Linked DNA regions of Thermoclostridium stercorarium subsp. stercorarium DSM 8532. The protein of the gene in region 1 interacts with the protein of each later gene in a pairwise test. Links are inferred from orthologs where the notes say so. Each region holds a gene or a part of one and is shown in the gene's direction. Other genes may lie near its edges.

Region 1 (16,178 bases):
CTTAAGGTGGAACACGACGGTCAGAGCATTATAGTGGACGGCAAAAACCTTTCATCCAATACAATTCCCGAATCCCTTGCCAGCAAAATGCGGAGTTCCATCGTTCTTATGGGTTCAATGCTTGGAAGAACCGGTGAAATTTACATAAGTTACCCGGGTGGATGTGCCATTGGGCCGAGGCCGATTGATTTGCATTTAAACTCGTTACGGAAAATGGGAGCGGAAATAGATGATTTATATAAGGGTATACTTCATTGCAGGGTAAAAAAATTTCAGGGGACGGAAATTTTACTGGATTATCCGAGCGTAGGGGCGACCGAAAATATAATGCTTGCAGCCAGTCTGGCAGAAGGAGAGACAATAATCCGGAATGCGGCAAAAGAGCCGGAAATCGTGGATCTTCAAAATTTTCTCCAGGCATTGGGAGTGAAAATACACGGTGCGGGTACGGGGGTTATACATATTAACGGCTGCAGGGAGATAGAAAAGGATGTTACATACAGCGTAATTCCCGACAGAATTGTGGCGGGGACCTATATGGCGTGTGTGGCGGCCACCGGCGGTGAATTGGTTCTTGACGGTATTGATTATGAGCATGTCAGTTCAATTGCTTATCTTCTCAGAAATTGCGGTGTGTCCGTTGAGCTTTTGAATGATAAAACCATCAGGATAAAATCCGACGGAAATCTTAAGGCCATTGAAGTTATACGCACTTCGCCATACCCGGGATTTCCGACGGATATGCAGCCTCAGTTTGTGGCAATACTGTCAAAGGCAAAGGGGACCAGCGTGGTAATTGAAACTGTTTTTGAAAACCGTTACGGTTATGTTGAACAGTTAATGCGGATGGGAGCCGATATTACAGTAAGGGAAAGAGTGGCGGTTATAAAAGGCGTTAAAAGGCTTACCGGCGCGTTTCTTGAGGCCAGCGATCTAAGAGGAGGGGCGGCGCTTACTATTGCAGCGCTTGCAGCCGAGGGAACAAGCGTAATTAACAATGTGAAGCATATAGACAGGGGATATGAGGCATTTGAAAAGAATTTAGGCGCGATCGGTGCAAAAATAAGGAGGGAATGATTATTACCGGGAAAGAGCGTTTAATTGCAGTAATAATGACTGTGTGCTATAATTATTTGCGACCGCTTCTTTTTTCTTCCATAATATCGTTGGTGTGTAAGGAGTATAAATGAAAAGATCCGGTAAAAGCGATGAATTTTTAATATATCGAAAAAAATCGGGCAGGAAAAAAACCGTTAAATCGGTATTTGTTGCGGTGATACTCATCGGAAGTGCGGCAGCGGTATTAATGTTTTCTCCGCTGCTTTTATTGTCAGATATATACGTTAATGAGACGGTAAACTATACTGCGGAGGAAATTATTGAGGCATCGGGCATACAGAAAGGAGAAAACGCACTGAAATATCTCGGAGGAAGCCTCAGGCACCTGTTTCATTTCCGCATGGGTATAGCTGAAAAAAATGTGGAGAAACTGCCGTGGGTTAAATCGGCGGAAGTTAAATACGTTTTCCCGGACAAGGTATACATAAATGTAACGGAAAGGAATGCAATAGCATGGATACGTTATTTTGGCAATTATCTGCTGGTGGACGAGAAAGGTTATGTGCTTGATGTGGAAACCCAGCTGGATGACAGGTACCCGGAAATCAGGGGAGTGCAGTTGGACAGATTTGTACTGGGGGAGAAAATTCAGACGAAGGAACCAGAAAAGTTAGGCACGGTAGTGCAATTGCTGGAAGGACTTAATGCCGTGGATGCGAATTCATCTCAGAAACTGGTTGAAGTCATAGACTGGATCGACATCCCTGAAGACAAGGAGTTATATTTTTCTCTTGACAATCGGATTACGGCGAAAATAAAAATGGACAGTGAATTGGTTTACAGACTTTCATATTTGAAGGAATTATATTACAATTATATCAGGCCCGAGGAACGGGGTATGATAGATTTTTTTGACAATAAGTATGCCCGTTTTATAGCCGAATGAAAAAATTTATTATTAACATGGAAGTGAGTGAATTATGATTCCGCTGCTTGGTTTAATTATAGGTTTGATAATAGGAATTTTGATTCCGTACAATATTCCCAAAGAATATTCAAATTACGCCGCAGTGGCGATACTTGCGGCTCTTGATTCGGTTTTCGGTGGCTTGGCCGCGTCCATGAACAACAGTTTTGACATAAAAATATTCTTGTCGGGTTTTTTCGGAAATTCCCTGCTTGCCGCATTACTTGCATATATCGGTGATAGACTGGGGATTTCGCTGCACCTGGCTGCGGTATTTGCGTTTGGAAACAGAATTTTTCTGAATTTCGGATTCATACGGAGAAAGCTTATTGAAAAAAATACCGAAAAATAATGGTACTATGCTTGATTTTAAACCTTATTAATATATAATAAAATTATGAAGTGCGTTACAGGGTGAGATCTTCACATAAGATAAAGGTTAGCGAAAAAGGGGGATACGGGTTTGCTGGAATTTGATCTTGATATGGAAAACTTTGCCCGAATTAAGGTTATAGGTGTTGGCGGCGGAGGAAATAACGCAGTTAACCGAATGATTGAAGCCGGACTCAGAGGTGTGGATTTTATAGCGGTTAATACCGACAAGCAGGCATTGTTTTTGTCAAAGGCCAACACAAAAATACAGATAGGGGACAAGCTTACGAAAGGTCTCGGTGCGGGCGCAAACCCTGAAATCGGAGAAAAAGCGGCGAATGAAAGCCGTGATGAGATAGCAATGGCAATAAAGGACGCCGATATGGTGTTCGTAACGGCAGGAATGGGCGGTGGAACCGGAACGGGAGGAGCACCGGTAATTGCTCAGATAGCCAAGGAACTGGGAATACTTACTGTCGGCGTTGTAACAAAGCCTTTTCTGTTTGAAGGCAAGAAAAGGATGCAGCAGGCCGAGCGCGGCATAGAGAATTTAAGAGCGGTGGTTGATACGCTTGTCACCATTCCGAATGACAGGCTTTTACATATAGCTGATAAGAAAACATCCATACTTGAAGCATTCAGAATGGCCGACGATGTTCTTCGTCAAGGTGTGCAGGGTATCTCGGATCTGATTGCGGTACCCGGTTTAATCAACCTTGACTTTGCTGACGTAAAGACAATAATGCTGGAACAGGGCCTCGCGCATATGGGAATTGGGAGAGCGAGCGGGGAAAACAAGGCTGAGGAAGCGGCAAAACAGGCCATTTCAAGTCCGCTGCTCGAAACTTCAATAGAAGGCGCAAGGGGCGTATTGCTGAATATCACCGGCGGACCCGATCTCGGTTTGCAGGAAGTCAACACGGCTGCAGAACTGATACAGAACTCCGCTGATCCCGAAGCGACCATTATATTTGGTGCCGTTATAGATGAAAACCTGAAGGATGAAATAATAATCACGGTTATAGCAACAGGATTTGACAAGGCACGTGAACAGAAGAAACAAAGCAAACTTCTGAATGCCAGCGATGCAAGCGCTGCAATGAAGAATACCTCCGTAAAGTCGGAGTCTGAAGATGATGACGACGGGCTTGATATCCCCATTTTCCTTAAACGCAACAGGTTCAGATAACAATGGGAATAATATAAAATATAAAAAATTTTAAGTGCCAGATCAGAACGGAATGATCTGGCATTATTTATTTATGAATGTGCAGTTCCGTGAAAATTGTGATATCATTTAAATTAAACGGTAATTGTATTCCGTTCGGCTTACGATTTCCAAAAAGGAGTTGCCGTGATGAAGGACATAAAAGACATTGTAAAAATGCAAAGGGAATATTTCGCAAAAGGCGAAACGCTGGATTTGGATTATCGGATTAATGCTCTCAGAAGGCTTAAGGAATATATAAAGAAATATGAGGAGGAGATTTGCGGAGCGCTTAAAGAAGATTTGAACAAATCTCCTTTTGAGGCCTATGCGACGGAAATCGGATTTGTTTACGCCGAATTGAATGAAATGATAAAAAAGCTTCCACGGTGGAGCAGAGTGAAAAGAGTCAGAACACCGCTTACACAGTTTAAATCGGTTTCCTACATTGTATCCGAACCTTACGGCGTTGTTCTTATAATGTCACCGTGGAATTATCCCTTTCAGCTTTCAGTAACGCCGCTGATCGGGGCAATAGCGGGCGGAAACTGTGCCATAGTGAAGCCTTCGGCATATTCTCCCCGAACTTCGTCGGTTATTGCAAAAATAATTGGAGAATGTTTTGAAAATAAGTATATAGCCGTAATTGAAGGAGGAAGAGAAGCAAACGGCGAGCTTTTGAACGAAAAATTCGATTATATCTTCTTCACCGGAAGTGTCGGGGTAGGGAAAGTAGTGATGGAAGCGGCATCGAGAAACCTGACTCCGGTCACTCTGGAACTGGGCGGAAAAAGCCCGTGCATAGTGGATAAAAGCGCAAATATTGAAATATCCGCAAAAAGAATTGTCTGGGGGAAAACGGTGAACAGCGGACAGACGTGCGTTGCGCCCGACTACTGTTTTGCCCACCGGGAAATCAAACAGGATCTTATCGAGGCGATGAAAAAGTGTATCAGGGATTTTTATGGCGAATCGCCGTGCAAAAATCCCGAGTACCCTAAAATTGTGAATGAAAAGCATTTCAAGCGGCTGCTGGCGCTTCTTGACAGCGGCGAAGTTGTCGAAGGCGGGGATTTTGACGAAGAAAACCTTAAGATATCCCCTACGATACTTGACAACGTAAGCTTTGATTCCCCTGTAATGCAGGAGGAAATATTCGGGCCCATTCTCCCGGTTATAGAATATGATGATATCGAAAAGGTGATCTCGTATATAAACAGCCGCCCGAAACCCCTGGCGCTGTATCTTTTTACCGGGGACAGAAAACTGGAAAAAACGGTTATAAAAAGAGTTCCTTTCGGAGGAGGCTGTATTAACGATACCCTTGTCCATCTTGCCACGTCCCATATGCCTTTCGGAGGTGTAGGGGAAAGCGGAATGGGCGGTTATCACGGAAAGTGGAGTTTTGACACGTTTACCCATAAAAAGAGTATTATGAAAAAATCATTTTTGATGGATATTGAACTTAGATATCCGCCTTATCATGATAAATTGGGCATATTGAAAAAATTAATGAGGTAAATGCATATTGTAACTTGTCCGAACATACAAATTGAATCAACGGCATTTTAACCTGTAAAATTATTAATTAGTCTGGAGATTCCTATGAGTTTACGGTTTATATACGGAAGGGCAGGATGCGGAAAAACGCGTTTTTGCCTGGAAGAGATAAGGTCCAGGATAGAAAGCGGATGTACCGGCCAATTGTATCTTCTAGTTCCTGAACAATATACCTTTCAGGCTGAAAAGGACCTGATAGACCTGATAAAGCCGGGTGGAATCCTGAAAAACGAAGTACTCAGTTTCAGGCGCCTTGCTTATAAAGTTTTTAACGAAGTCGGGGGTATTACCTATCCTCACATTCATCCTGCGGGTAAAAGCATGATTTTATACCGCATACTTGACAAAATGGACAAAAATTTAAGATATTTCAAAAATTCAGTAGATAAGCCGGGATTTGTAGGCAGGCTTTCCGAACTTGTCAAGGAATTTAAACATTATAACGTAACCTTTGATAAACTGGATGAAATATGCGGTAAACTGGATGACAGGGATCCGCTGAAAGATAAAATAACCGAGCTTAAAAATATCTACATTGCCTTTGACAAGACGGTAAAGGAACGCTACAGGGATGCTGATGACGATCTTACCGTCGCAGCGGAGAAAATGAAAATGTCGAAACAGTTTACCGATTCGGAAATATGGATTGACGGGTTTACCGATTTCACTCCGCAGGAATATAAGATAATAGAGGTTTTGCTTACACAGGCCAGACGGGTTTCGATCACCCTTGTATGTGACAGGCTTGATGATCAGACATCCGAGCTGGATGTCTTTTCCCCTGCGAAAAAAGTCTATCGCAAAGTTCTGAATCTGGCCATGAAAAACAATGTCGCATATGAACCCCCGGTTTTTTTAAACCCGAAACCTTTATACCGGTTTAAGGATAATCCTGAACTCGCCCACCTTGAAAGCAATTTGAATGTTCATCCGTATAAGGTTTATCCCCGTGAAACCGAAAATATATCGCTGTTCTCCTCGGTAAATGTCTTCAGCGAAATAGAAGCCACGGCAAAGGACATTTTAAGGCTGTGCCGCGAAAAAGGTTTCCGGTTCCGCGACATAGCGGTGGTTACAAGAAATCTTGACGAGTACCAGGGGTTGATTGAAGCTGTATTTAATGACTACGGAATTCCGTGCTTTCTGGACAGAAAACTGGATATATCAAATCATCCGCTGGTGATACTTATTTTGTCAATGCTGGATATATTCACGGAAAACTGGTCATATGAAGCGGTTTTCAGGTATTTGAAATCAGGGCTTACCGGGATAGAACAGGATAGGATTGACAGACTGGAAAATTACGTTCTTGCCTGCGGGATACGGGGAAACCAGTGGACCGAAGAAAAAGACTGGAACATGATTCCGGAATTTTTCCCTGATGAGAATGGATCGGGACATGACGAATTTTCACTGGAAGAAATAAACAGAACACGGAAGGAAATAATCAAGCCGCTTATGGAATTCCGGTATAAAACAAAAGGGAGAAGGACTGCGGAGGAATTCTGCTCGGCATTGTTTGATTTTCTGTGTTACCTGAAAATCCCCGAGCAGATGGAGGCGATTATTGAGGATTTCCGCAGCAGGGGCGAACTGATCCTGGCAAATGAATACTCGCAGGTATGGAACATGGTCATTGAGCTCATGGACCAGATTGTTGAGGTAATGGCGGATGAAACCTTTGGCGTAGAGCGTTTCGCGAACCTTATCAGAATAGGTTTTTCTGAATATAAAATCGGATTAATACCCGCATCGGTCGACCAGGTGCTTGTGGGCAGCATAGAAAGGTCAAAGAGCCATGCGGTAAAAGCGCTTTATATCCTGGGAACAAATGACGGTGTCTTTCCGGCCAAAGGCAACGAAGAAGGAATCCTTACCGACGACGAAAGGATTAAACTGAATGAAATGGGGCTTGAGCTGGCCAAAACCAACCGGGAAAAAGTATTCGACGAGAATTTTCTGATTTACAGGACCCTTACAACACCTTCGGATTATCTGCGCATAAGCTGGCCTATAGCCGATCAGGAAGGAAGAGCATTAAGGCCTTCGATTATAATATCGCAGATAAAAAAGATATTCCCGTTATGCAAGCAATACAGCAATATTTTGCCGCCCCAGTCCAATGAGGAGATATTGAATGAAATATCGTCAAGACGCGCCGCTTTCAGGCAACTGATAACCGTTTTGCGGCAAAAGGCCGACGGAAGGGAAATACTGCCCGTATGGCGGGATATAGCCCTGTGGTATTTAAAAAACGACGAGTGGAAAGAAGAGTTTGAAAGGGCCAGAAAAGCATTCAGTTACCGGAATATAGCCCAAACCGTTGACTGGGACAAAATCAAAAAGCTTTACGGAGATACTTTCATATCCAGCGTTTCACGGTTTGAACGCTACAGTGCCTGTCCGTTTTCTTTCTTTGTACGGTACGGTCTTAAGGCGAGGGAAAGGAAAATCCTCCAGTTCAGCCCGCCTGATGCGGGTACGTTTTTGCATACTGCAGTGGAGAAATTTTCACGGGCCGTTCAAAACAGCCGGCAGCAGGGAGAGAGTGGCGCGCTGCGAAATGAAGCCTCGCAGGATGTTATTACATGGCGGACTTTTGACAGGAAGTGGTGTGAACAGAAAGTATCGGAAATAGTGGATGAAATGCTTGGAAAAATGATGGGAACAGGGCTTTCGTCATCAAAACGGATGGTTGTGCTGGCAAACAGGTTAAAAAGAGTGGTGACAAGGTCCGTATGGCTTATTGCCGAACATATACGCAGAAGCGGATTCGATCCCGTTGACTATGAAGCCGGGTTTGGAGACAATGAAAAATATCCTCCGATTGTGATTGAGCTTGACAACGGCGAAAAGGTTTTTCTGTACGGACGAATTGACCGAATTGACGCGATGGATACGCCTGAAGGAAGATACATCCGCATAATCGATTACAAGTCGGGGACAAAGGATTTCAGAATCGACAATGTATATTACGGTTTACAGATACAACTGGTTACATACCTTGACGCAATATGGGATTATTTTTCAAAGAACGGGAAGAATGTAATGCCGGCGGGTATACTTTATTTCAAACTGGATGATCCGATATTGAAAACGAACGGGCATATATCCGAGGAAGAAGTTGAAAAGGCAATCATGAAACAGTTGCGTATGAAAGGGTTGTTACTGGCCGACGTGAAACTGATTAAGGAGATGGATCGTACGATTGACGGACAGTCATTGATTATTCCCGCATCGATCAGTAAAAGCGGAACTTTGGGCAAGAACTCATCGGTTGTGACAATGGAACAGTTTAATATCCTGCGCAAATATGTACGCAGACTTCTGAAGGAATTAAGTACAGAGATCTTTAACGGGGCGGTCCCTATATTGCCGGTGAAAAGCAGGTACGAGACCGCCTGCAAGTACTGCAGCTACCTTCCCGTATGCCAGTTTGATGCCTCGCTGAAGGAAAACACCTATCGTATTCTGTATGAAAAAGACAACGACGAGATATGGAATCTTATGAAAAGGCAGTGATGCTGATTGGAACGAAGCAATAACCCTGAAAATGTCAAATATTTGGAGTTAAATAACGGCGAAACCGAATCGGGAGACCGGAAACCGGGCACCAAATGGACATCGGAGCAATTGCAGGCGATAAATGCCCGGAACTGCAATCTGCTTGTTGCCGCTGCAGCCGGTGCGGGAAAAACTGCCGTGCTCGTGGAAAGAATAATCAGAAAAATAACCGACGGGACAAATCCCGTCGACATTGACCGGATGCTGATTGTAACCTTTACAAATGCCGCGGCTGCGGAAATGCGGGAACGCATCGGCGAAGCAATTACAAGGGAACTGGACAAAAACCCGGGCTCGGAAAATATGAGACGTCAGCTGAGCCTTCTTTCAAGGGCCAACATTATGACCATTCATTCTTTCTGTAAGGAGGTTATCACAAAGCATATAGAAGCGGCTGAGATTGATCCCGGATTCAGGATTGCCGATGAAGCCGAAAGCGTACTTATGAGAATTGAGGCAATGAATGAAGTAATGAACGAGCAGTATGAGGAGGACAGGCAGGACTTCATTGAGCTGCTTGACTGGTATGGGGGCAATATAAATGATCAGAGGATACAAGAAATGGTAATTGATATTTACAATTTCATCCAGAGCAGCCCGTGGCCTGAAAAATGGCTTAAGGAAAGCGTAGAAGCGTTCAATGTGGACGAAACTTCGGATTTTGCAAGAACCCTGTGGGGGAAAGTAATTCTCAGATCATGCCGTGTTGAGCTGGAAAATGCGGGGAACATGCTGCAAAGGGCCATTGAAATGCTGCGTAATGCCGAAGGCCTTGAACAATACATACCTGTGTTTGAGGAGGATTTGTCAAATATTGAAACCCTTCTGAGTGCGGTTGCCAAAAGTGAACAGGGCGAAAAAGGCGGCCCGTCCTGGGACGATTTGTATGAAATGGTTCACCGCATTACTTTTTCGAGACTGCCGAGGGCAGGGAAAAATGCCGACGAAACAAAACAGGAAACGGTTAAAAAGATACGCGATACGGTGAAAAATATCATTAATAAAAAGATTATGGAAAAATATATAAGTGATAATTCATCAAGTATCATAAGCGATTTGCGGAAGGCCTATCCGGTAATGCAGTGCCTTGGAAGGCTTGTAAGAGAATTTACCGAACGGTATAACGAGAAAAAAAGGGTTAGATCGGTTCTTGATTTCAACGATTTGGAACATCTGTGCCTTAAAATTCTTACCGAGGAAACCGGGAACGGTATAGTGCCCTCGCGGATTGCCATGCAGTACAGGGATTATTTCGATGAGGTAATGGTGGATGAATACCAGGACAGCAACATGGTACAGGAACTTATTATAAGGATGATTTCACGGCATGACACCGATGCTCCCAACGTTTTTATGGTGGGAGACGTAAAGCAGTCCATTTACCGGTTCCGTCAGGCGAGACCCGAGATATTCATCGAAAAATACAATACATACCTGACCGATGAAGGGGCGAGGAACCGGAAGATACTTCTTTATAAAAACTTCAGAAGCCGCAGTGAGATCATAAACGCCGTAAATTTTGTATTCGGCACGATAATGTCGGAAGATGCGGGAGAGATTGACTATACAGAAAAAGAAGAGCTAAACCCCGGCGCGGTTTTTGGGAAATGTACCGCTGAAGACGCCAAAACAGGGGGATTTGTTGAATTTCACCTGATACAAACCGATGAGGACGAAAACGGTTCTCAAACCGAAACGCATGAAAAGGCAGGCGGCGATAATGTTTATGAGCCGGCGAATGATGAGGAAATTACCGAAATTATAGATAACATTCAGAGCGAAGCCAGGCTGATTGCCGGCAAAATTCTGGAACTGACCGGCTGTGACAATGAGGGAAAAAGCTTTTATGTTTTTGACAAAACAAAAAATGAATACAGGAAAGCCGAGTTTAGGGATATTGTAATCCTTCTACGGGCTACGAAAAACTGGGCTGAAGTATTCACCGACGAACTGGCGGCAAAAGGCATACCATGCTTTGCAGACACGGGAACGGGTTTTTTCAAAACCACGGAGATTCAGGTTGTGCTGTCACTGCTGCAGGTTATTGACAACCCTCTTCAGGATATTCCGCTTCTGTCGGTATTGCGCTCACCGGTTTTTTCATTTACTACGTCGGAACTGGCTGCGATACGTGCGGCCGACAGAAAAGCATCAATATATGACGCGCTGAAGGTCATGGCAGAGAAACACCCGCTGGAAGAGGGATCCGGCAGCGACAGGTCTGCAGCGGAAAAAGCGGCGATGTTTCTGGAAAAGCTTGCTATCTGGCGCGAGAAGGCACGGCATATGCCAACCGATCAGCTGATTTGGTACCTTTACCATGATACCGGTTATTACGACATGGTTGGCGCAATGCCGCAGGGCGAACAGCGCCAGGCAAATTTAAGGATTCTGTATGACAGGGCAAGGCAGTTTGAGAAAACAAGCTATAAGGGGCTGTTTAATTTTATAAATTTCATTGACAAAATCAAAAGCAGCAGGGGTGACATGGGTAGTGCCAGAATCCTGACCGAAAATGACAATGTGGTGCGGATTATGAGCATACACAAAAGCAAGGGACTGGAGTTCCCTGTTGTTTTTGTTGCCGGGTGCGGCAAGAAGTTTAATCTTACCGATGCGAGCAGAAGTGTGCTGGTTCACCAAGAACTCGGGCTGGGACCCGACATTGTGGACCTGAGACTGCGAATCTCCCATCCTTCGGCGGCCAAAATTGCGATAAGCGAGAAAATCCGTTCCGAAACCCTGTCTGAAGAAATGCGCATACTGTACGTAGCAATGACAAGAGCAAGGGAAAAACTGATAATGACCGGCTGTGTGGGTAATATCGGAAAGGCGGTGTCAAAATGGGCAGAAATTTCATACGGGGATGGACATAAAATTTGCGGCAGCAATGTGTTAAAATGCTCAAGCTACGCTGACTGGATAGGAGCTGCGCTTGTAAAGAAATATCCGGGTTTTGCTGATGAAATCAAAAATAAAAAGATATACACCTGCGGGAATGATGATGACGATCCTGATACCGGAAATACAAACAAATGGCTGATAAGGGTATGGGATAAAAAGGATATGCTGAGTACCGGGATGCGGAATGAAGAGAATGAGGCCGACTTTCAGCAGTGGCTGGACGAAATTGCCGAAAAGGGAGAGTATACCGGATACCGGAAAGAGATAGAAGAACGCCTCAGTTGGGATTATCCGTACATGATTTTGGGCAGGATACCGGCGAAGGTAACCGTAACAGAACTGAAAAGGAGGTTTGAAGCCGAGCTTTTTGACGAAGCAGGCAGAATTCCCATACAGCTTCCGGTACTTGTAAAAAAGCCTTCGTTCCTTGAAAAGAAAAAAGGTTTAAGCCCGGCCGAGAAAGGTACCGTCATGCATTTTGTAATGCAGCACCTGGATTTTACCAACCCCGATATAAAAGGGCAGATTGAGGAAATGGTCAAAAAGGATTTATTGACCGAACAGCAGGCCGAAACGGTTGACACTGAAAAAATAGAACTTTTCCTTAAGTCCGAACTGGCCCGGAGGATGCTTGCGTCAGGCAATGTACAGCGGGAGGTGCCGTTTAATATTGAAATACCATGCCATGAATTATATCCGGAACTGGTGGACGAAAAATACAGGAATGAAAATTTGCTGCTTCAGGGCATTATCGACTGCTATTTTGAAGAAAAAGACGGCCTGGTGCTCGTGGATTACAAAACAGATTATGTTCCATTCGGTGATACAAACGTGATAATTGAAAGATACAGAATCCAGATAGAGTATTATGCGAGAACGCTTGCCGTTTTAACAGGCAAAAGGGTGAAGGAAAGATATATATATCTGTTCTCTACCGGTGAGATTGTGGAAATGTAACGGATAAAAAACGGACTTTTTTAAGTATGAAGATATGTCTGGGGATAAAAAATTTTTTCGTAAAAACAGGAGGTTAAGTTGTGCTGAAAGTTGAATTTCTTGTGGCGGGAGGAATAATCACGAACTATAAATGTTCGTCAAAATGCAGGCACTGCAGCTACTCCAGCTCTCCCAAATGGCCTGATGATTACATGACGCCCGACGTTGCCGATGAGATATTTTCGATTTTAAAAAGGCTGGGGTGCAGTTCGGTTCATATCGGCGGCGGTGAACCGCTTCTGAAACCCGACAGAATTTTGGATATCCTTGATTCTGCGGCAAAGAACGGTATGGATATTGAGTATATTGAAACAAACGCGTCGTGGTACAGGGATGAAGCATCGGCGGTGAATATCCTTGCCGAACTAAAGAGACACGGCGTGCATACCCTTCTTATATCAATAGATCCGTTTCATAATGAATATATACCGTTCCGGAAAGTCAAGGATTTAGTCAGGGCGTGTTCAAAGGTGGGACTTAATGTGTTTCCGTGGCAGATGGAGTTTTGGGATGAGATTGACATGTTGGATGAAAATACACCCCATTCCTTTGACGAGTATACAAAACTTTTCGGGAAGGATTATCTTTTGAGATTGCCCGCAAAGTACGGCCTTAATATGAAAGGGAGGGCATTTGTTACATATAAACCCTATATGAGAATGCAGCCCTTCGAGCAAATAATGCGGGAAGCGGGGCCGTGCAGGCTGTTGTCGGGATTGTACCACTTCCATGTCGATTTATACGGTAATTTTATTCCCCAGTCATGTCCGGGACTGGCAGTCCCGCTAAAGGAACTGGTGGACGGGGCGGATACTGACAAGTACAGGATATTTTATAATCTGGATTCTGCGGGCGTAGCTGGCCTGGCCGGGCTGGCGATGAAGGAGTACAGGTACATCCCTAAGGCGGAGTATGCCGGAAAATGTGATCTCTGCTATGATATAAGAAACCATCTGGTTCTCGGATTGGGGCTGGATCTGCCTGATTTGAAACCCGACGGGCATTACAGGTATGTCTGATCCTGCTCCGCCTTCTTTGTCCAACGGCCCAAAACGGCTGAAAGCAGAGTGAGCACCCCGGAATTGTTATACAGGTTATTGACTTGCGGCAAAAACAGCGGTAAAATAATGATGTCACGACGTTGCGGCCCCATGGTCAAGCGGTTAAGACACCGCCCTCTCACGGCGGCAACAGGGGTTCGAATCCCCTTGGGGTCATCGGAACTAAAAAGAAGCTGTCTCGAAAATGAGGCAGCTTTTTGTTTCACCTGTTTCCTGTCGAAAAATCCTTAAAGGGTAATATTGCGATGTCATAAGGGAAAAGAATTTCAGAGGATGGCTAAAATGTAATTGCGGTATGCGTACAAGGGAAGATAATGTGTCCCCTCCACAGGGAGGATAAGCGGCTGGGCTGATAAAATAAACAGGAGATAATCGAATGATAAATAAAAAGGAGAACGAATTATGCGTTCTCCTCATTTATGCCTAAATGGCACTGGACAGTTTTTCAATGCCTATATTGATTCTCCTTAAAGTTTCCTCCCTGCCAAGCACTTCGGCTATTTCCGATGCGCCGCCCGGAGTTACAAGCTGGCCAGAAATTGCTATCCTCACCGGCCAGAAGATCTGTCCGGTTTTTAGCTGAAGTTTTTCGGCCAAAGCCGTCAGAGCTTCATATATACTCTTCTCATCCCAGTCGTTAATACTTTCCAGAACGGGCAACGCTGCCTTAAGGCTGTTTAATGAAATTTCAGGGTTGGTCTTTGACTTCTTGTTTGTATAAAGCGCCAGATCATATTCGGGAAGGTGGTTGAAAAAGCCGAGCTTTTCAGGTATCTCCGACAGGACATCCACCCTCGGCTGAAGCATTTTTGCAATCGGAAGGGTGGGAAGGTCCTTTTCCAGCCCCTTCTTAATCCATGGCAGCGCTAATTCATGAAATTTCTCCAGTGACATTGCCCGGATATATTCGCCGTTAAACCAGCGCAGCTTTGCTATATCAAAAACCGACGGTGATTTGCTGATACGCTCAACTGAGAAAATCCTCTCAAGCTCTGCCAGGCTGAAAATCTCCTGATTGGTTTCAGGCGACCAGCCGAGAAGGGCAAGGTAGTTTATTATTGCTTCAGGCAGGTAGCCCTGAGCAAGAAGATCTTCAAAAGTGGCATCGCCTTTACGCTTTGATATTTTTGAACCGTCGGGCTTTACAATCAGAGGCAAATGCACATAAACCGGCACTTCCCAGCCGAAAGCCTCATACAGGAGCTTGTATTTCGGCGTGGACGACAGGTACTCGCTGCCACGCACAACGTGTGTAATGTGCATAAGGTGGTCATCTATCACATTGGCAAAATTATATGTGGGATACCCGTCGGACTTAATAAGTATTTGATCCTCAAGCTCACTGTTGTTGACCGTTATTTCGCCGTAAACGGCATCGTAAAATGTTGTAGTGCCTTCGGTGGGCATTTTCTGGCGTATAACGTAGGGTTCGCCGGCTTCAAGCCTTTTCCTGACTTCCTCTTCCGACAGTTTCAGGCAATGACGATCGTAACGGAAAACCTCGCCTCTTGCACTGTACTCTTTTTGAAGGGTTTCCAATCGTTCCTTAGAACAGAAACAATAATATGCATGACCTTTCTTTACGAGTTCTTCAGCATATTTAAGATAGATGTCTTTACGCTGGCTTTGGATATAGGGGCCGTACGGACCGCCAATATCCGGCCCCTCGTCATGTTTTAACCCGCAAATTTTTAAAGCGCGATATATAACATCCACCGCACCCTCAACAAGGCGTTCCTGATCCGTGTCTTCTATTCTCAGGATAAATTTTCCGCCGTTAGCACGCGCAATAAGGTACTCATAAAGTGCCGAACGTAAATTACCTATATGAATATAACCTGTCGGGCTTGGAGCAAAACGTGTTCTAACAACTGACGATGACATAATTAACTCTCCTGACATTGATATAATTAAAACTTATAAAGATTACCCTCATCCTTTTTAAAAGGCCGAGGGCAACTTTACTGAAAAAATACAGCAGCTTATCGCCACTGCTTTTATACCAATCCGCATGCCTGCAATATGTCATTTAAGGCATGCAATAACTTTCCCAAATAAATGAAAATGGAGCTGGTGAGGGGATTCGAACCCCTGGCCTATTGATTACGAATCAATTGCGCTACCGCTGCGCCACACCAGCATCTCGGATCATTTGAAACTGAGATATATCGTAACAGTAACATTAATTATTATAGCAGTATTATTTATAATTTCAAGATTTTAAAGCAATAAAATTTTCTTCTATTCCATAAAGGGTAAAAATATAATAAAATATAAGTGTGGTTGATCAGTGTATTTTTTAACGGCTTATTTCACGTCCTTACAGCCTTTCACCGTTTCAGGTTAAAAAAAGAAGAAGGGAGGAATGTAAGGTGAAGCTGATTTTAGCGATTATTAGCGATGAGGACAGCAACCCGGTTATCAGTGAATTGGGAAAAGAGGGTTTTGGGGTTACTAAACTCTGTTCAACCGGTGGTTTTTTGAGATC
Region 2 (16,290 bases), 650 kb from region 1 along the record:
GCAGCCATGATGGCAATCAGACGGATTATGATTACCTGTTTAACTGACGTACCTTCACGTTTCACTATTTGCATACGGAATCCTCCTTCTCTGCCGGAGAAACACCTGCCATCATAAGGCCAAGGTCTTCCTTTGTAACATTCTGAGCATCTACTATACCGGTAATCTTACCGTAACATAAAACCATTATTCTGTCACAAAGTTCTATCAATACATCTAGATCTTCGCCTATATAAAGAATGCCGACGCCTTTTCGCTTCTGTTCCTTCAAAAGCTCATAAATTGTGTATGAAGCACCAATGTCAAGGCCTCTGACCGGGTATGCGGTGATAAGGAGCTGAGGGCTTGCGTCAATTTCCCTTCCCAGCAGGACCTTCTGGATGTTTCCTCCCGAAAGCTTACGGATTGGAGTGAAAATACTGGGAGCCTGTATGTCGAGGCGTTTCTTAACCCGTTCGGCTTTTTCCCTTGCAGGTTTTCGATTTATCGTAATTCCGGGCTGATTGATATAATCCTTCAGAAGCATATTATCAACCATGTCCATTGACGGAACAAGCCCCATCCCAAGGCGATCTTCGGGAATGAAACTCATGCTGACGCCGCGCCTGATTATTTCACGGGGACTGTAGCCCACAATGTTTTCACCTTTAAAATAAATATCGCCCGTTGCGACGGGGTAAAGGCCTGCGATTGCCTCGCACAGTTCTTTCTGTCCGCTTCCGGCCACACCTGCCACACCTAAAATTTCACCTTCGTACAGATCAAAGGTTACATCGTCGAGCACCGGAACATTATGTTCACCCAAAGCGGTCAGGCCTTTAACGGATAACAGCAGGTTTCCTCTTTTTGCATTAACCCGTTCAATGGAGAGATTAACGGGTTTACCCACCATAAGCTCGGTCAGTTCCCGTATGTTTGTTTTGGATGTTTCCAGTGTCGCGACGGTTTTTCCCTGTCTCAGAACGGTAACCCTGTCGGTGACTTCCATGATCTCATTCAGCTTGTGAGTGATGATTATGATCGCGCACCCTGTTCCGGCAAGGTTTCTGAGTATTGCAAAAAGCTTCTGAGTTTCCTGTGGGGTTAATACTGCCGTCGGTTCATCAAGAATAAGAATTCTTGAACCGCGGTATAGAACTTTGAGTATTTCCACCGTCTGTTTTTCACTTACCGACATGTCCTTGATCTTCTTGTTCAGATCGATTTCCATGCCGTAACTGGCCATTACGTCCTGAATTGATTTAATTTTATTCTTTTTTGACGTATAACCCGCTTTGCTGTAACCTAAAAGGATGTTTTCGGCCGCAGTTAGGACGTCAACCAGCTTAAAGTGCTGGTGTATCATGCCTATTCCCAGTTCAATGGCATGTTTTGGTGAATGGATGTTAACCTCTTTTCCGTGAATAAAAATACTGCCGCTGTCGGGCTTATAAATACCTGAAAGCATATTTACCAGAGTGCTTTTGCCGGCGCCGTTTTCACCCAGCAGACCGTGAATTTCCCCTTCGTACACCGAAAAGTTTACGTCGATATTTGCGCGTATTACGCCAAAGGTTTTGCAGATGTTTTTCATTTCAACCAAAACTGTTTTATTACTCATGGCTTCATCCTTTTTACACTGTTATTTTTTTATTCTGATCCGAAGATAAGTTCTTTATATAGACATTTTAGCAGTTTTTTATCGTCTGAAAAAGGACAGGATTAAAGGTTTTACCTTTAATCCTGTCTTTTTTCATATTATATTGTGATTTTATTTAGTCTTCAGGTATGGTTCCGATAACACCCTCAACAAACCAGTTAAAACTCAGGAGTTCTTCATCGGTCATAACCGTTCCTTCGGGCACACGGACATTTCCGTTCTGATCCTTTATCGGTCCCTGGAATACTTTGAATTCACCGCTTATAATTTTTTGTGCCATTTCATCAACTTTTTCCTGAGCGCCTTCAGGTGCATTCTTCAGAGGAGCGAGGGCAACTACGCCGTCTTCCATTCCGCCCCAATAGTTTTCGCTCTTCCATGTACCGTCAAGAACCTTCTGAATCTGTTCCGTGTAATACGGACCCCAGTTCCATATCGGTGCTGTCAGGAATGCATCGGGTACGATGTCGGAAGTGTCACAGTTGTAACCAATACACCATTTGCCGCGTTCCTGGGCTGCAATCTGCGGGCCGGTTGTATCCTGATGCTGAGCTATAACATCACAACCCTTATCCAGAAGGGATATTGCTGCGGCCTTTTCCAAAGAAGGATCATACCATGTGGAGGTCCACACCACTTCCACCGTGGCGTCGGGATTAACCGAACGGACACCAAGGGTGAAAGCGTTAATTCCCCTTATTACTTCCGGAATGGGATGAGCGGCAACATAACCTATTTTATTGGTTTCTGTTTTCATACCTGCCACTATTCCTGAAAGATAACGGGCCTGATACATCCTTCCGAAATAATTCAGCATGTTTTCACGGCTTTTGCTGCCTGAGCAGTGCAGGAAAATAACATCAGGGTATTCTTCGGCCATATCATACATATAATCCATATAGCCGTAAGAGTTGGCAAAAATCATTTTGCAGCCCTGTTCAATCATTGACTGGATTACTGAGACAATTGAATCGTCAGTGTCACTGACATTTTCCTGTACAACAAATTCGACTTTGTTGCCAAGCTTTTCCTGGGCATAAAGTCTTCCCTGTTCGTGAGCATACGTATACCCCGGTTCATTAGCAGTACCGATGTAGACAAATCCAACCTTCAGCTTTTTCTGCCCGGCATTGTTCTGAGCTGTACCGCAGCCTGTCAGAATCATTGCCAGACATAAAACCACAGCGAATAAACAGATAATGCTTTTCTTTTTCATTTTTCTAATCCTCCCTGAATATTATTTTGTTATTATTAAAAGACTCTATAACAGCAAGGGATTCAAGGCGAATCCCAAGGTTTCTGAGGATTTGGCCACCTTGCTGAAACCCTTTTTCAATTACAATGCCAACACCCGTGATATTGCATTTTGCCTGATTTGCTATGTCGATAAGCCCTAAAACAGCTTGTCCGTTTGCAAGAAAATCATCGATTATAAGAATGTTTTCGTTTGAAGAGAGGTATTCTTTCGAGACGGATATGATATAATCGGTTTGCTTTGTATATGAACGGATTTTACTTCGATATACCTCAGGTGACATGTTCAGTCCGTTATATTTTTTAGCAAAAACAACAGGTACGTTAAAATTGTAGCCTGTACACACCGCAAAGGCTATTCCTGATGTCTCTACCGTTAATATTTTGTCAACCCTTGCATTTTTGAAACGATTATAGAATTCTTTTCCGATATCAAAGGCTAACCGGGGATCAATCTGGTGGTTCAAAAATGAATCCACCTTCAATATATTTCCGTCAATAATGACGCCGTCTTTCAATATACGCTGTTTTAAAGATTCCATAGAATAAAACTCCCGTTTTTTTACTAAATTCAACAACAATTAAAAAATACTGTACATACCTGCCCGTACAGTATGAAATAGCAAAAGGCACTATGCTAATAAAGAAAAAAATGAGTTATTACCAGACTAATGTTGTCTCACCGAACATATTACATATTCTACAACAATCTGAGGCGGGAAACAACAACAAACATTCCGAATCCAAAAAGAATTTGAAACATATTTTTACTTATTTTTTGTGAAAAACAAACAAAAATTGCATAAGTGCTCTGTATAAAATATCCTTCCGGTGGTATATTTGAACGCCATGTGTTATAATAGAAAGGATAACTTGGACTGAGAGTCTTTCAGAGGTCGTTCATTGTTATATTTGCCTACATGAGGAGGACGGAAAATGACTGAGAATTTTGCTGAAATGATGGAAGAAATAAAGAAAATGAAGAAGGAAAGAAACGCAGTTATCGTAGCTCATAACTACCAGTTGGATGAAGTGCAGGAGCTGGCGGATGTGGTTGGGGATTCGTTCAGGTTAAGCCAGTACTGTGCCTCTACCGACGCCGATGTTGTTGTTTTCTGCGGAGTGCATTTTATGGCAGAAAGCGCAAAGATTCTCTCTCCCGAAAAGACGGTTTTGCTCCCTGAAATTGATGCAGGGTGCCCGATGGCCGATATGGTAACACCGGAGGCACTAATTGAGGAAAAAAAGAAATACCCAAATGCCACGGTAGTATGTTACATAAATACATCTGCAGCTGTTAAGGCAGAATGTGATGTATGCTGCACATCCTCCAATGCAGTGAATGTTATCAGGTCTATACCGAACGATGAGATTTTGTTTGTTCCGGATAAAAATCTGGGAAGTTATGTCGCAAAGCAGGTACCCGACAAAAAAATACATTTATGGGACGGATACTGCATAACACATCACAGGGTCAGCGCAAGCGATGTGCAAAAGGCAAAGGGCATTCATCCCGATGCTTTGGTTCTGGCGCATCCGGAATGCAGGCAGGAAGTGTTGGAGCTGGCCGATTTTGTCGGGAGTACCGCTCAAATTATTGAATATGCCAAAAAAAGCAGTCATGATAAATTTCTTATAGCGACTGAAATGGGAATTTTACATCAACTGAGAAAGGACAACCCTGACAAGACCTTTTATCTTCTGACCCAGGGGCTTGTTTGCCCGAACATGAAAAAAACTACTGTGGAAAGTGTATATAATGCGCTGAAACATGGCAGGTATGAAATAAAACTTGATGAAGACATAATCAGGCGTGCACGCAGATCACTGGATGCCATGCTCAGAGTTCGGTAGACAAGCTTATTTCCTGCTTGTTGAAATGAAAAAAGCGAAATGTTATGATAGGGGATAAATTCCCCTTAATTTAAAAAACAGAGGGTGAACAAGTTGAAACAGAAATCATCGCTGTCATTTCTGACTTGGGGTCTTATACCATTAATTGTGCTTCTTATTCTGTTCAGGATTAGTAAAACAGCGGGCATTCTGGGAATGCTGGCGTATCTGGTTTTGATTTTCGTTTATAATATCAACCTTTTCTATCAGATAAAGGGACAAACTGAATACAGCAAGGGAAATCTTCAGATGGCCGAAAAATGGTTTAAAAAAGCTGCAGAGTCCGGAAAGGCGAATGCCGATGTTCTGGTAAATTACGGTTTTATTCTTTTCAAGGAGGGAAAACTGAAAGAAGCCGAGGAAGCATTCTCGAAAGCAATGCAGAAAAGCAAAAATCAGGATGAAAAAAACAGGGTTAAATCAAATCTCGCCCTTGTAATCTGGAAAAAGGGTGAGCTTGATAAAGCTTTTGGCATGCTTAAGGAAGTTATTGCCGAATATAAAACAACTGCGGTATATGGAAGCCTTGGATATCTGGCTATAGAAAAAGGGGATCTGGATGAAGCTCTGAAAATAAACCTTGAGGCTTATGATTACAATTCGGATAATGCGATAATTCTTGATAACCTGGCTCATTTGTACCATTTAAGGGGTGAAATGGATAAGGCCGGGGAAATGTTTGAGAAGCTTATGGAGAAGAAACCGCATTTTCCGGAGGCCTACTATGATTACGGAAAGTATCTGGAAGACGCCGGAGAGTTAGATAAAGCCCGTGAAATGTATGAAAAGGCTTTGAAGTGTACTTTCAATTTTAATAATACCATTACCAGAGAACAGGTTCAGAAGGAACTGGACCGTGTGAACGAAAAACTAAAGGGAAATTAGAAAATTTACCAGGAGAGAGGAAAACTTGCATATGAAAATTACCGAAATATATCATGAGGCATTTAAAATTGATTCTGATCTTGTAAAGCTGGCGCAGGATGTGGAGAAAAAATGCTCTGATGTGTTTGAGAGAATTAAAAACATATCGGCGTATAATCATAGTAAAGTAATAAGAGCCATGCAGGAATACATGGTAAGTGATTCCCATTTTGTAGGTACAACGGGATATGGCTACAACGACAGAGGCAGAGAGGTACTGGAGAATGTATATGCCATGGCGTTTGGCGCTGAGGATGCACTGGTAAGGCATCAGATAACATGCGGAACCCACGCGTTGGCCCTTTGCCTTTACGGAATTTTAAGACCGGATGATGAACTTTTATCCATAACAGGAAAGCCGTATGACACCCTTGACGAAGTTATCGGTATACGCGGAGAAGTCGGAACCGGCTCTCTTAAAGATTACGGGGTTACTTACCGGCAGGTTGATTTACTGGAAAACGGCGATTTTGATTTTGAAAAAATAAAGGAAAGCATTAATCCAAAAACAAAAATGGTATTTATCCAGAGATCCAGAGGATATTCCTGGAGAGGTCCCATAACCGTGGAACGCATTGGACAGGCCGTAAAATTCGTCAAATGCATAAAGCCCGACGTGGTCGTTATGGTGGACAATTGTTACGGTGAATTTGTGGAATGCAAGGAACCTACCGATGCAGGCGCGGATATTATGGCCGGGTCATTAATCAAAAACCCCGGTGGCGGAATTGCTCTTGCTGGTGGGTATATTGCCGGAAGGAAAGATTTGGTTGAACTGGTTTCTTACCGTATGACGGTGCCCGGTCTTGGGAGCAAGGTTGGAGCCACTCTTGGACAGAACAGATCCATGTTTCAGGGTTTTTTCCTTGCCCCGCATATTGTGGCTGAAAGTCTTAAAGGTGTTGTTTTTGCCTCGGCGCTTATGGAAAGTTTGGGGTATGAAACGTGTCCGGCATACAATGAAGAGCGAAGCGACATAATACAGGCGATAAAATTCGGAAATCCGGAAGCTGTTATCGCTTTCTGTCAGGGGATACAAAAAGGTTCACCGGTAGACTCGTTTGTTACACCTGTACCAAGCGAAATGCCGGGGTATGATTCGCCGGTAATAATGGCGGCCGGAGCATTTGTGCAGGGATCGTCCATTGAACTTTCGGCGGATGCGCCAATACGGCCACCATATATAGCGTATCTGCAGGGCGGACTTGTTTACGAGCACGTGAAGCTGGGGGTTTTGTGCGCAGCGCAGGAATTGATTAACAGAGGTTTATTGAGGCTGGGATAAACTCAGTGGCTTTGGGATATTCTCTTTGTTTACGGTCTTCGCGCGGGATAAGCGCAATACCATGGTTAAGTGAGCGGAAAACATGGTATTCTGGAGGAGAATATGGGAACCACAAAAGATAAAAGAATAAACAGGAGTTCGGAAGCAAGTCTGAAAAAGCGGAAAGCTAAAAAGAAAAGAAATAGAAGAAGAGCGGTGCGGTATGTACTGATATTTTTTGCACTTGTATATTTGCCTGCCATGTGGAAATGGATATTTCACGGACATATCGAAACAGATGTTCTACACAGTGATACCCTTGAGATAGCTGTTAAATCCGAAGGAGTTTTTATCTGGGATGAAACCTGCGTTAAATCTCCGAAAGACGGAATAGTGATACCAAAAGCCAAGCAGGGGGAGCGGGTGCCTAATAAATTTGATTTCGCGATAATTGTTGACAGGGACAGCAAAAGAATATTAAGTGAAATTGAAAACCTTGAAAAAAACATTATAAGACAGTTTGCGGAAAATAATCCCGAAGTACTGGAACCCGATGACGAGTTTAAAAACCAGGTCCAGAACGAAGTCAGCAAATTGACCGATATTGCCGTAAACAGAAATTTTACCGCGATTGACGAAATAAGAGCTACATTGGAAAACCTGCTTTACCAGCGAAACAGGAAGATTTTTGAAAATACCGGGGATAGGTTGTACGTAGAAGACAAAAAACGGGAACTGGAAATTTTACGGCAAAAACTTAACGAATCGGCAGTTACTGTTAAATCCGAATATTCAGGAATAGTGGTCTGGGGCGGTACATCGGATGAGGAGAAATACAGTCCGGACAATATGAAGAATTTGCAGATTGAAGATTTGGAAACAAATAATGAAAACGACGAAGCAGGCACATTGAAAATGAGGTATGAACAATTTTTCGACGTAAGCGCCGATCAGATTTTTGCAAGGCTTGTGAACAATGATAAAGGTTGGTATGTCTGTGCCATAAACAAAAAAGACAGTGATAAGCTTAAAACGGGGGATGAGATATCGCTAAGAGTCGACGGGGTGAAAGAATTGATTCCATGTACGGTTGAAGCTGTGGATGCTTTTGAAAATAAAAGCAGGGTCATTGTTTCCTTCGACCGTTATATTGAGAAGGTCGTGCAAATGAGGCATGTAAAGGCCGACCTGGTGATTGAAAATGTTGAGGGACTTAAAATTCCGCTAAGAAGCCTCATCAACAGAAACATTTACGATAATACCGCCGATGTTTTCGTGGTCAGGGCTAACAGGGCGGTGAGAAAAAGAATTAAGATTATAGCTGAGCAGGATTCTTTTGCTATTATAGATAAACTGAGCGAATCTACCGATACCAGCCCGATCAAAATCTTTGACATTTATGTGGTTAATCCACAGAATATTGAAGAAGGACAGGTGATTAACTGATGTTCACCGAGGAAGATGAATTAAGGATTCGGAATAATCTTAATAATGTACGTGAAAGAATTAGGAAGGCAGCCGAAAGGTGCGGACGTAACCCTGACGACATAATGCTTTTGGCCGTTTCAAAGACGGTGGGAATTGAGGCGATTGAAACGGCAATTAAAGAAAAAGTACTGAATTTTGGTGAAAACAGGGTTCAGGAACTTGTACAAAAATACGATATATTAAAGGGAAGGTGTAACTGGCATCTTATCGGTCGACTCCAGACAAATAAAGTAAAATATATTATTGACAAAGTGGTTCTGATTCACTCGCTGGATCGTCTGGAGCTGGCGGATGAGATTCAGAAAAGAGCGCAGGCCTGCAACCGAGTGGTAAATACCCTTATACAGGTTAATGTGTCAGGAGAGGAGACAAAAGCAGGTATTTCCCCGGATGAAGTGCTTAATTTTGTAAAAAAGGTGTCTGCGTACCCGAACATAAAAGTCAAAGGCCTGATGACTATCGCTCCTTACACCGATAACCCTGAAAATGTGCGCTGGGTGTTCAGGCGTTTAAAAGACATTTTTGTTGACATCAGACGGGAAAATATTAATAATATTGATATGCAGTATTTGTCAATGGGTATGAGCCATGATTTCGAAGTGGCGATTGAGGAGGGTGCCAATATCGTCCGTATTGGTACCAGTATATTCGGTGAAAGGCAGTACCCGTGAACAATAATGCATGAGTTAATATTTCCACACAGGATGAATGGGAGGAAGTTACATATGGCAAATATTCTGAACAAAATGCTTGATTTTGTAGGTTGGGAATCTGAAGAAACTGAAGATGAATACTATGACGATGAAGAAGTTGTTGAAGTGGATAAAAAAGAGAACCGTAAAGTCTCTATTGGCAGGAAAAACCAGGGAAAAGTACTTAATCTGAACGGCAACGCAAACGCAAAAGTGGTTATTGTCTTCCCCAAAAATATTAACGACGCAAAAGATATCTGTGATCATTTAAGGGCCAACCGTTCAATAGTGATGAATGTGGAAGACGTGGAAATTCAGACTGCGCAGCGCATTGTGGATTTTCTCAGCGGTGCGGTTTATTCCCTTGACGGAAACATTCAAAAGGTATCCTCAGGTATTTTTATCGCTACACCCAACAGTGTGGATATATTGGGAGATGTAAAGGAAGAACTGAAGGAAGACGGCGTTTTCACGTGGATGAAATGACGGAGGAAGCAAATGGCGGATATACTGAGCACGGCGGTGGTCCTGTTTTTCAGAATTGTAGAAATACTTATACTGTTACGTGTTGTTTTTTCGTGGTTTCCTTTGGGAAGAGAGAACAGGTTTGTAATATTTATCCATGCAATTACAGAACCGATACTGTCTCCCATAAGGAATATGATTGCAAGATCTGCGTTCGGAAAAAGCATGATGTTCGATTTCTCTCCGCTTCTGGCTTATTTGTTGCTGGGATTTGCTGAATATGTAATCCTGATGATAATAGCCAGACTTTAGGTCCTTTTGGCCGGAGGTATTGCATTATGAACTTTACTCCCAATGATTTATCGAATATAGTGTTCCGCAGATCGGTAGTCAGAGGTGTGGATGAGAATCAGGTATATGAAGTAATCCAGAAAATCATTGAGGATTATTCGGATTACATACGTGAACTGATGAAAGCAAAGGAACAGGTTATGGAGCTGAAGGACAGGCTTGCTCATTATGAAAAAATGGAGGATACCCTTAAGAAAAGTCTGATACTTGCTCAGCAGTCCAGCAGCGAGATTATCAGCAATGCGGAGAAGAAAGCCGAGAATATAATAGCCGAAGCTCAGAATAAAGCGAAAGAGATTATTGATGAGGCGAACCGCGAAGTGGTTAAAATTCAGTTTGAAGCCGAGAGGCTCAAAAAGGACATGGCGGTATATAAAAGCAAAGCTTTAAGCCTTTTACAATCCCAGATGAAATTACTGAATGAAATGGAATAATTTTTAACTTGAATATAACGATGCATAGGTCCGGCTTATGCATCTAAATTTATGCCTGAAAAATCCGGCTGAAGTCGTTGTTTTGCGGGACGGAGGAAGGAAGAATGGTTGTCGGCGCGCTGAATTTGACATTATATATAGGCGGAATGAAAAGTTTAAAGGATAAGCGGAGTGTGGTGAAAAGCCTGCTTACAAAAGTGCGATCAAAACTTAACGTATCAGCAGCCGAGACAGGAAGGCAGGATGAATGGAACAGATGTGAACTGGGGTTTTGCTGTGTTACCAATGAAGCGTCTCATGCTGAAAGCATTTTGCAGTCGGTAATCAATTTTATTGACAGTGACGGAAGAGTTGAAATAATTGATTCATATTCAGAAACAATTCATATATGACAGTCTTTTGACAATAATCTTTATAGATTAAGCCGTACCACTTCTTCAGAAGTTTTTCCCTAAAAAGATTATAGTTAACGGACAAAAAAATAAGAGCCAAGGAGGCTCTAAAATTTTCGGAAAAGTGCTATGACTTTACCCAAAATGGTAACGTTATCTTTAACAATTATAGGTTCGTAATTTTCATTTTCAGGTTGCAGACGGATATAATCCTTCTCCCTGTAAAAAGTTTTTACCGTTGTTTCGTCTTCTATTAACGCTACCACTATATCCCCGTTTTCTGCCGTATTTTGCTGTTTTACAATAACCAAATCCCCGTCCAGAATGCCTTTGTTAACCATACTGTCGCCTTTTACCCTGAGAATGAATGTAGGACCGTTTTCCAGGTATTCAACGGGCACAGGGAAGGTATCTTCTATGTTTTCAACCGCGAGTATCGGCTGGCCGGCTGCAACCCTGCCTATGATCGGAACATTTTCAATTTCATGATCTGAAATATACCCTTCCAGTTCCTGCTTTTTACTGTCTATTACTTTCAAAGCCCTTGTTTTGGAAGGATCTTTCACAATCAATCCCTGTTCTTCAAGAGCCTGCAGGTATGAATGCACGGTTGAGGTGGATTTGAACCCTACGGCCTTGCAAATTTCGCGAACCGAAGGAGGATATCCTTTTTCCTTAACCTGCTTGTTGACAAATTCCAAAATTTGTTGCTGCTTGTCCAGACTTTTCTGCTTCATCTCCATACCCCGTCTTGTTTTGTTATCCTAATTATACCATACTTTTAAAAATTGTCAAACAAATGTTCGAAAATTATTGACAAATGAACAAATGTTCGATAAAATGCTTGTGTAGAACAAACGTTCTCTTATAATAATACAGAATCCGCCGCGGTTTTTGGTTATTTGTTTCAGAGGAGGTTGTATTCATGAGAATATATGGCCTCAGAAATGAAAAAGGATTTTTTATTATTATGTTTTTAATATTCATAATTGCGGTGTTTATTATTGATTCGGTCAAATCGTCCGGTGAGAACGTAAACAGGGAATATAAAGTTATTACCGTCAGACAGGGTGATACCCTTTGGGACATTGCGGACAAATATAGGGGTAAAACAGAAATCCGGAAATACATATACCGGATAAAAAAACTGAATGGGCTTGATGATTCAACGATCTATGCGGGCCAGAAACTGTACCTTCCCTGAAAAAATGTCCTAAATATTCTTCATGACTTTATTTCGCAAAATTTTTTTGCCTTTTCGGTGAAATGCCTAAACTATTCTTAAAAGTTCCGGAGAAATTATCAGCTTTTTCATATCATGACACTGATGTTTCGTGCGCTTTATCAGACAGTTTTTAATAGCCTTTTGTTTTTCACGTCTTGGCGATAACGCCGGTACCCTGCTTTGTTTTTACATTTCCTGAGTAAAAACTGAAACAGGATGATAGTGGTCTTTAAACTGGTCGAATAATGTAATTTTTTTATGTTTTTGCTTTTTTTCGTGCACCTTATCCATTAAATTTACATAATATATAACAACAAAGGAATCATTGCCTTAGGGTGGTTGATGAAGCCACTTTTCAGGCTTTGGTAACATGTAAAGGGGTGCGGATAAATGGAGAAATTTGCCATACTTATGGCCGGTGGATCGGGCACAAGGCTGTGGCCCCTTTCAAAGGAAGCAAGCCCAAAACAGTTCATACCCGTTGAAGGCGAAAACCCTATGCTGGTACAGACCGTCATAAGGCTTAGCGGGGTTGTAGAACCCGAACGGTGCTTTATCATAACTAACCTTCGCTTGACTGATATTACCAAAAACACAGTCAGGAAATATATTCCTGAAGAAAATATACTGACCGAACCCGAAAGAAAAAATACTGCCGCATGCATTGCGTATGCAACACTGGTGCTTAAGAAAAGATACGGAGAAGGAGTACTGTGCTTTGTACCCGCCGACGGATACGTAAGGGACAAGGACAGTTACGCGGAGGCGGTGAAACAGGCTTTTAATACCGCTGAAAAAAACGATGCGATTGTCATTATCGGTGTTAAGCCTTCCTATCCTGCGGACGGATATGGCTATATCCATGCCGGACCTGAAACTGATACAGGTTCGGGAATATCGAAAGTACTTGATTTTATTGAAAAGCCTTCTTTGGAACGGGCAAAGCAACTTATTCTTTCGGACGATTATCTTTGGAACTGCGGGATAGTGGTGGGTACAACAGGGGCAATTTTACGCAACATACAGAAATACTTGCCTGAGCATTACAACAAACTTTCGGAGGCTTTGGAAGAGGAAGAAAAAGGAGTTTCCGAAGCTGTTGAAAAGGCTTATGGAGAGCTTCAGAGTATTTCCTTTGACAACGGCGTTCTTGAAAAATGCGCAGAATCGCTATATGTCGTGAGAGCATATTTTGACTGGGATGATATTGGAAGCATAGATGCTCTTGCGAAAACCATTGAGGCCGATCCTGACGGAAACAGGGTTCAGGGAAGGCATATCGGGATAAATACCACAAATTCCATTATATTTGGAAAGGATATCGCCATATGCACGATAGATCTGGACAACATGATTGTGGCTGGTACAAAGGATGAGGTACTGGTTTGCCCCAGGGATAAATCCCAAAAAATAAAAATGCTTGTCGACAAACTTAAGCAACAGGGGCATGAGGATCTCCTGTGAACACGTAAATACGGGGGAATTCCCAGATGGAAGGGAAAAAATTCTTACTGATAAGGGAAATAGGCATGGGATTATGGAACGAATTACATCATGTTTTAGCTCAGCTGCTTGTTGCGGAAATTGTGGGCCGTATTCCTGTTGTTTACTGGGGAAAGGGTAGTCTTTACGCACCGGACGAAAATGTAAACGCTTTTGAGGAATTTTTCATGCCTGTATCGGATTTGGATATCCATGCTCTGGCTCAGGATAAATTTTTATTTTACCCCGAACGGTGGAACAGTGGGAATTTTCTCACTGTTCCTGACTTTTCAAGAAATGAACCGGCGATAACTACGGAGTGCTTGAAAAATTGTGAGGCAGACGTTGTTGTCTGCGACAGATACACGGATGTGGATAAAATAATTCCCTCAATACCGAAAAAGCACCGGCTTTTCGGGTTAAACAGAAGGAAAGTTTGCCACAGACTCATATGCGAATATATCCGGCTTAAAAAAGATCTGCAGGACAGTATTGAGACATTTTACGCCGAAAACATGAAAGGCGCGCGTTTTTTGGCAGTGCATATAAGAAGCAGTGATAAATTAACCGAAGTGAAACATCTCCATGAATTAAACCAACGTTATCCCCGGGAAATAGAAAAAGTGCTTGAAACCAATCCGGGAATGCGGATATTTTTAATGACCGACTGTATTGACATTCTGGAAGAATACAGAGAAAGGTACGGAAGTCTGCTGGTTTATACCGACTGCAGAAGGGTACCAAAGGACGGGCCGGGTGTCCATTACCAGGAATATCACGATAACAGGGTAAAAGGGTTTGAAATAATCAGGGACAGCTGGCTTGCGGCAAAATGTGATTATTTCATCGGAAACGGCTATTCAAACGTGTCGTTTGGAATCTGTGAGCTTAAAGACTGGAGAAATGACAGGATTAAACTCTTATATTGACCTGAAGGAGCGATGAGTTATGGAAAGGGACAAACTTATTGAAATGTATAGAACAATGAAACTTATCCGCAGGATTGAACAGCGGATTAATGATGAATACAAATATGACGAAATAAAAACGCCCATTCATCTGTCGATAGGCCAGGAAGCGGTTGCAGCAGGCGTTTGCGTACATTTAAGAAAAGACGATTATATTTTCAGTACTCACAGGAACCATGCCCAGTACATCGCCAAAGGCGGAAATATCAGAAAAATGATTGCAGAGCTGTATCTCAGAACGACGGGATGCGCACGGGGCAGAGGAGGCTCGATGCACCTTGTCGATACCGATGTAGGTATACTCGGCTCCACTGCAATAGTCGGAGGAAATATTCCGCTTGGAACAGGCACTGCGCTGGCTTCGAAACTCTTGAACAACGACAGGGTAACGGTTGTGTTTTTCGGCGACGGTGCCGCTGATGAGGGAACCTTCCATGAAAGCCTGAATTTCGCGGCGGTAAGGAAGCTTCCGGTAGTGTATGTCTGTGAAAATAATTTTTATGCCATTAACTCGCATCAGAAGGCGCGTCAGGCCGGCGAGGGCATTTATCAGTGGGGGCGTGGCTACGGTATGCCGGGTTACCGGATTGACGGCAATGACGTGCTGGAAGTTTCGGAATATGCCCGGCAGGCGATTGAAAGATGCCGAAAGGGCGAAGGGCCGACTCTGCTTGAATGCATTACCTACAGATGGAAAGGACATATCGGAACCGTGGACGACGTTGGCGATGGTTACAGACCAAAGGAAGAGTACGATTACTGGCTTTCGAAATGCCCTATAAAACGTTTTGCCGAATTCCTGAGAATAAAAGAAATTTTGACAGACGAGCTTGAAAAAGCCATAGACGAAGAAATAGACACCACCGTGGAAGATGCGTTCAGTTTTGCGAAAAGCTCCCCGAAACCCTCAACGGTCGAACTTACCGAATTTGTTTATGTTGACTGAAAGGAGGGATGTCTGTATGCCGTGGACAACGGTTCAGGTGGAAAAACTGGATAATTTTTTTATAAAGGACGACACTGCAGGTGATCGCATACTCACATACAAAGACGCACTGCATGAAGCACTGGACCAGTCCCTTGCTCGGGATCCCAGGGTTTTTATCATGGGAGAAGGTGTGGATGATGTAGCCGGAGTTTTCGGAACGACAAAGGGACTTAAAGAAAAGTACGGTGAAAACAGGGTATTTGATACCCCTATAGCCGAAAATTCACTGACCGGTATAGCGGCGGGTGCCGCAATGGCAGGGTTAAGACCTGTATTAATTCATGCCCGAATGGATTTCATATTACTGTCGCTTGATCAATTGGTGAATCACGCCTCAAAATGGTCATATATGTTTGCAGGACAGGTAAAGGTGCCGATGGTTGTAAGGACTATCAGCGCAAGGGGTTGGGGCTCGGGAGCACAGCACTCACAGTGTATTCAGGGGATGCTGATGAATGTCCCCGGGCTGAAAATCGTAGCCCCTGCCACTCCATATGATGCGAAGGGATTAATGATATCGGCGATTATCGACAATAATCCTGTTCTGTTTGTGGAACACAGATGGCTTCATAAAACAACGGGTCCGGTACCCGAAAACCTTTATTCAATACCGATAGGCAAGGGAGTTATCCGCCGGAAGGGGAATGATATAACCATTGTGGCGATATCTTATATGCTTGTGGAGGCGCTCAAGGCGGCGGATAAGCTCAAGGAAGCGGGTATATCGGCGGAAGTGGTGGATCTGCGCTCACTGAAACCTTTTGATGAGGAAATTATTATAGAATCAGTTTCAAAAACGGGACGGCTGTTAATTGCCGACACCGGCTCCAA

What was found.
Region 2: the proteins of ftsZ (region 1) and CST_RS07475 interact in binary tests that used the Bacillus subtilis proteins (3 or more experiments, as listed by UniProt). The link is inferred for Thermoclostridium stercorarium subsp. stercorarium DSM 8532 from one-to-one orthologs.

The regions. Positions count from the first base shown.
Region 1 is NC_020134.1:2,343,591-2,359,768, reverse strand. Bases 1,661-4,538 are described here. They hold ftsZ (cell division protein FtsZ), read left to right. Parts: upstream 1,661-2,489; coding sequence 2,490-3,587; downstream 3,588-4,538. Other genes in these bases: CST_RS10170 (aldehyde dehydrogenase), read left to right, coding at 3,756-4,538; CST_RS10180 (small basic family protein), read left to right, coding at 2,040-2,378; CST_RS10185 (cell division protein FtsQ/DivIB), read left to right, coding at 1,661-2,005. Outside these bases: murA (UDP-N-acetylglucosamine 1-carboxyvinyltransferase), read left to right, coding at 1-1,077; more of CST_RS10185, read left to right, coding at 1,187-1,660; more of CST_RS10170, read left to right, coding at 4,539-5,126; helicase-exonuclease AddAB subunit AddB, read left to right, coding at 5,211-8,687; helicase-exonuclease AddAB subunit AddA, read left to right, coding at 8,694-12,590; CST_RS10155 (radical SAM protein), read left to right, coding at 12,671-13,648; gltX (glutamate--tRNA ligase), read right to left, coding at 14,114-15,574; CST_RS10135 (cyclic-di-AMP receptor), read left to right, coding at 16,063-16,178. UniProt on the Bacillus subtilis protein: Essential cell division protein that forms a contractile ring structure (Z ring) at the future cell division site. The regulation of the ring assembly controls the timing and the location of cell division.
Region 2 is NC_020134.1:1,703,255-1,719,544, reverse strand. The notes cover bases 7,924-10,913. They hold CST_RS07475 (cell division protein SepF), read left to right. Parts: upstream 7,924-9,187; coding sequence 9,188-9,640; downstream 9,641-10,913. Other genes in these bases: lexA (transcriptional repressor LexA), read right to left, coding at 10,904-10,913; CST_RS07460 (DUF503 domain-containing protein), read left to right, coding at 10,482-10,796; CST_RS07465 (DivIVA domain-containing protein), read left to right, coding at 9,958-10,404; CST_RS07470 (YggT family protein), read left to right, coding at 9,653-9,931; CST_RS07480 (YggS family pyridoxal phosphate-dependent enzyme), read left to right, coding at 8,420-9,133. Outside these bases: CST_RS07520 (ABC transporter permease), read right to left, coding at 1-74; CST_RS07515 (ABC transporter ATP-binding protein), read right to left, coding at 65-1,600; CST_RS07510 (BMP family ABC transporter substrate-binding protein), read right to left, coding at 1,755-2,855; CST_RS07505 (xanthine phosphoribosyltransferase), read right to left, coding at 2,860-3,435; quinolinate synthase NadA, read left to right, coding at 3,830-4,747; CST_RS07495 (tetratricopeptide repeat protein), read left to right, coding at 4,841-5,671; CST_RS07490 (methionine gamma-lyase family protein), read left to right, coding at 5,703-6,995; more of CST_RS07485, read left to right, coding at 7,065-7,923; more of lexA, read right to left, coding at 10,914-11,539; cell division suppressor protein YneA, read left to right, coding at 11,722-12,000; CST_RS07445 (mannose-1-phosphate guanylyltransferase), read left to right, coding at 12,412-13,485; CST_RS07440 (O-fucosyltransferase family protein), read left to right, coding at 13,512-14,432; CST_RS07435 (thiamine pyrophosphate-dependent dehydrogenase E1 component subunit alpha), read left to right, coding at 14,452-15,417; CST_RS07430 (alpha-ketoacid dehydrogenase subunit beta), read left to right, coding at 15,434-16,290. UniProt on the Bacillus subtilis protein: Cell division protein that is part of the divisome complex and is recruited early to the Z-ring. Probably stimulates Z-ring formation, perhaps through the cross-linking of FtsZ protofilaments. Its function overlaps with FtsA.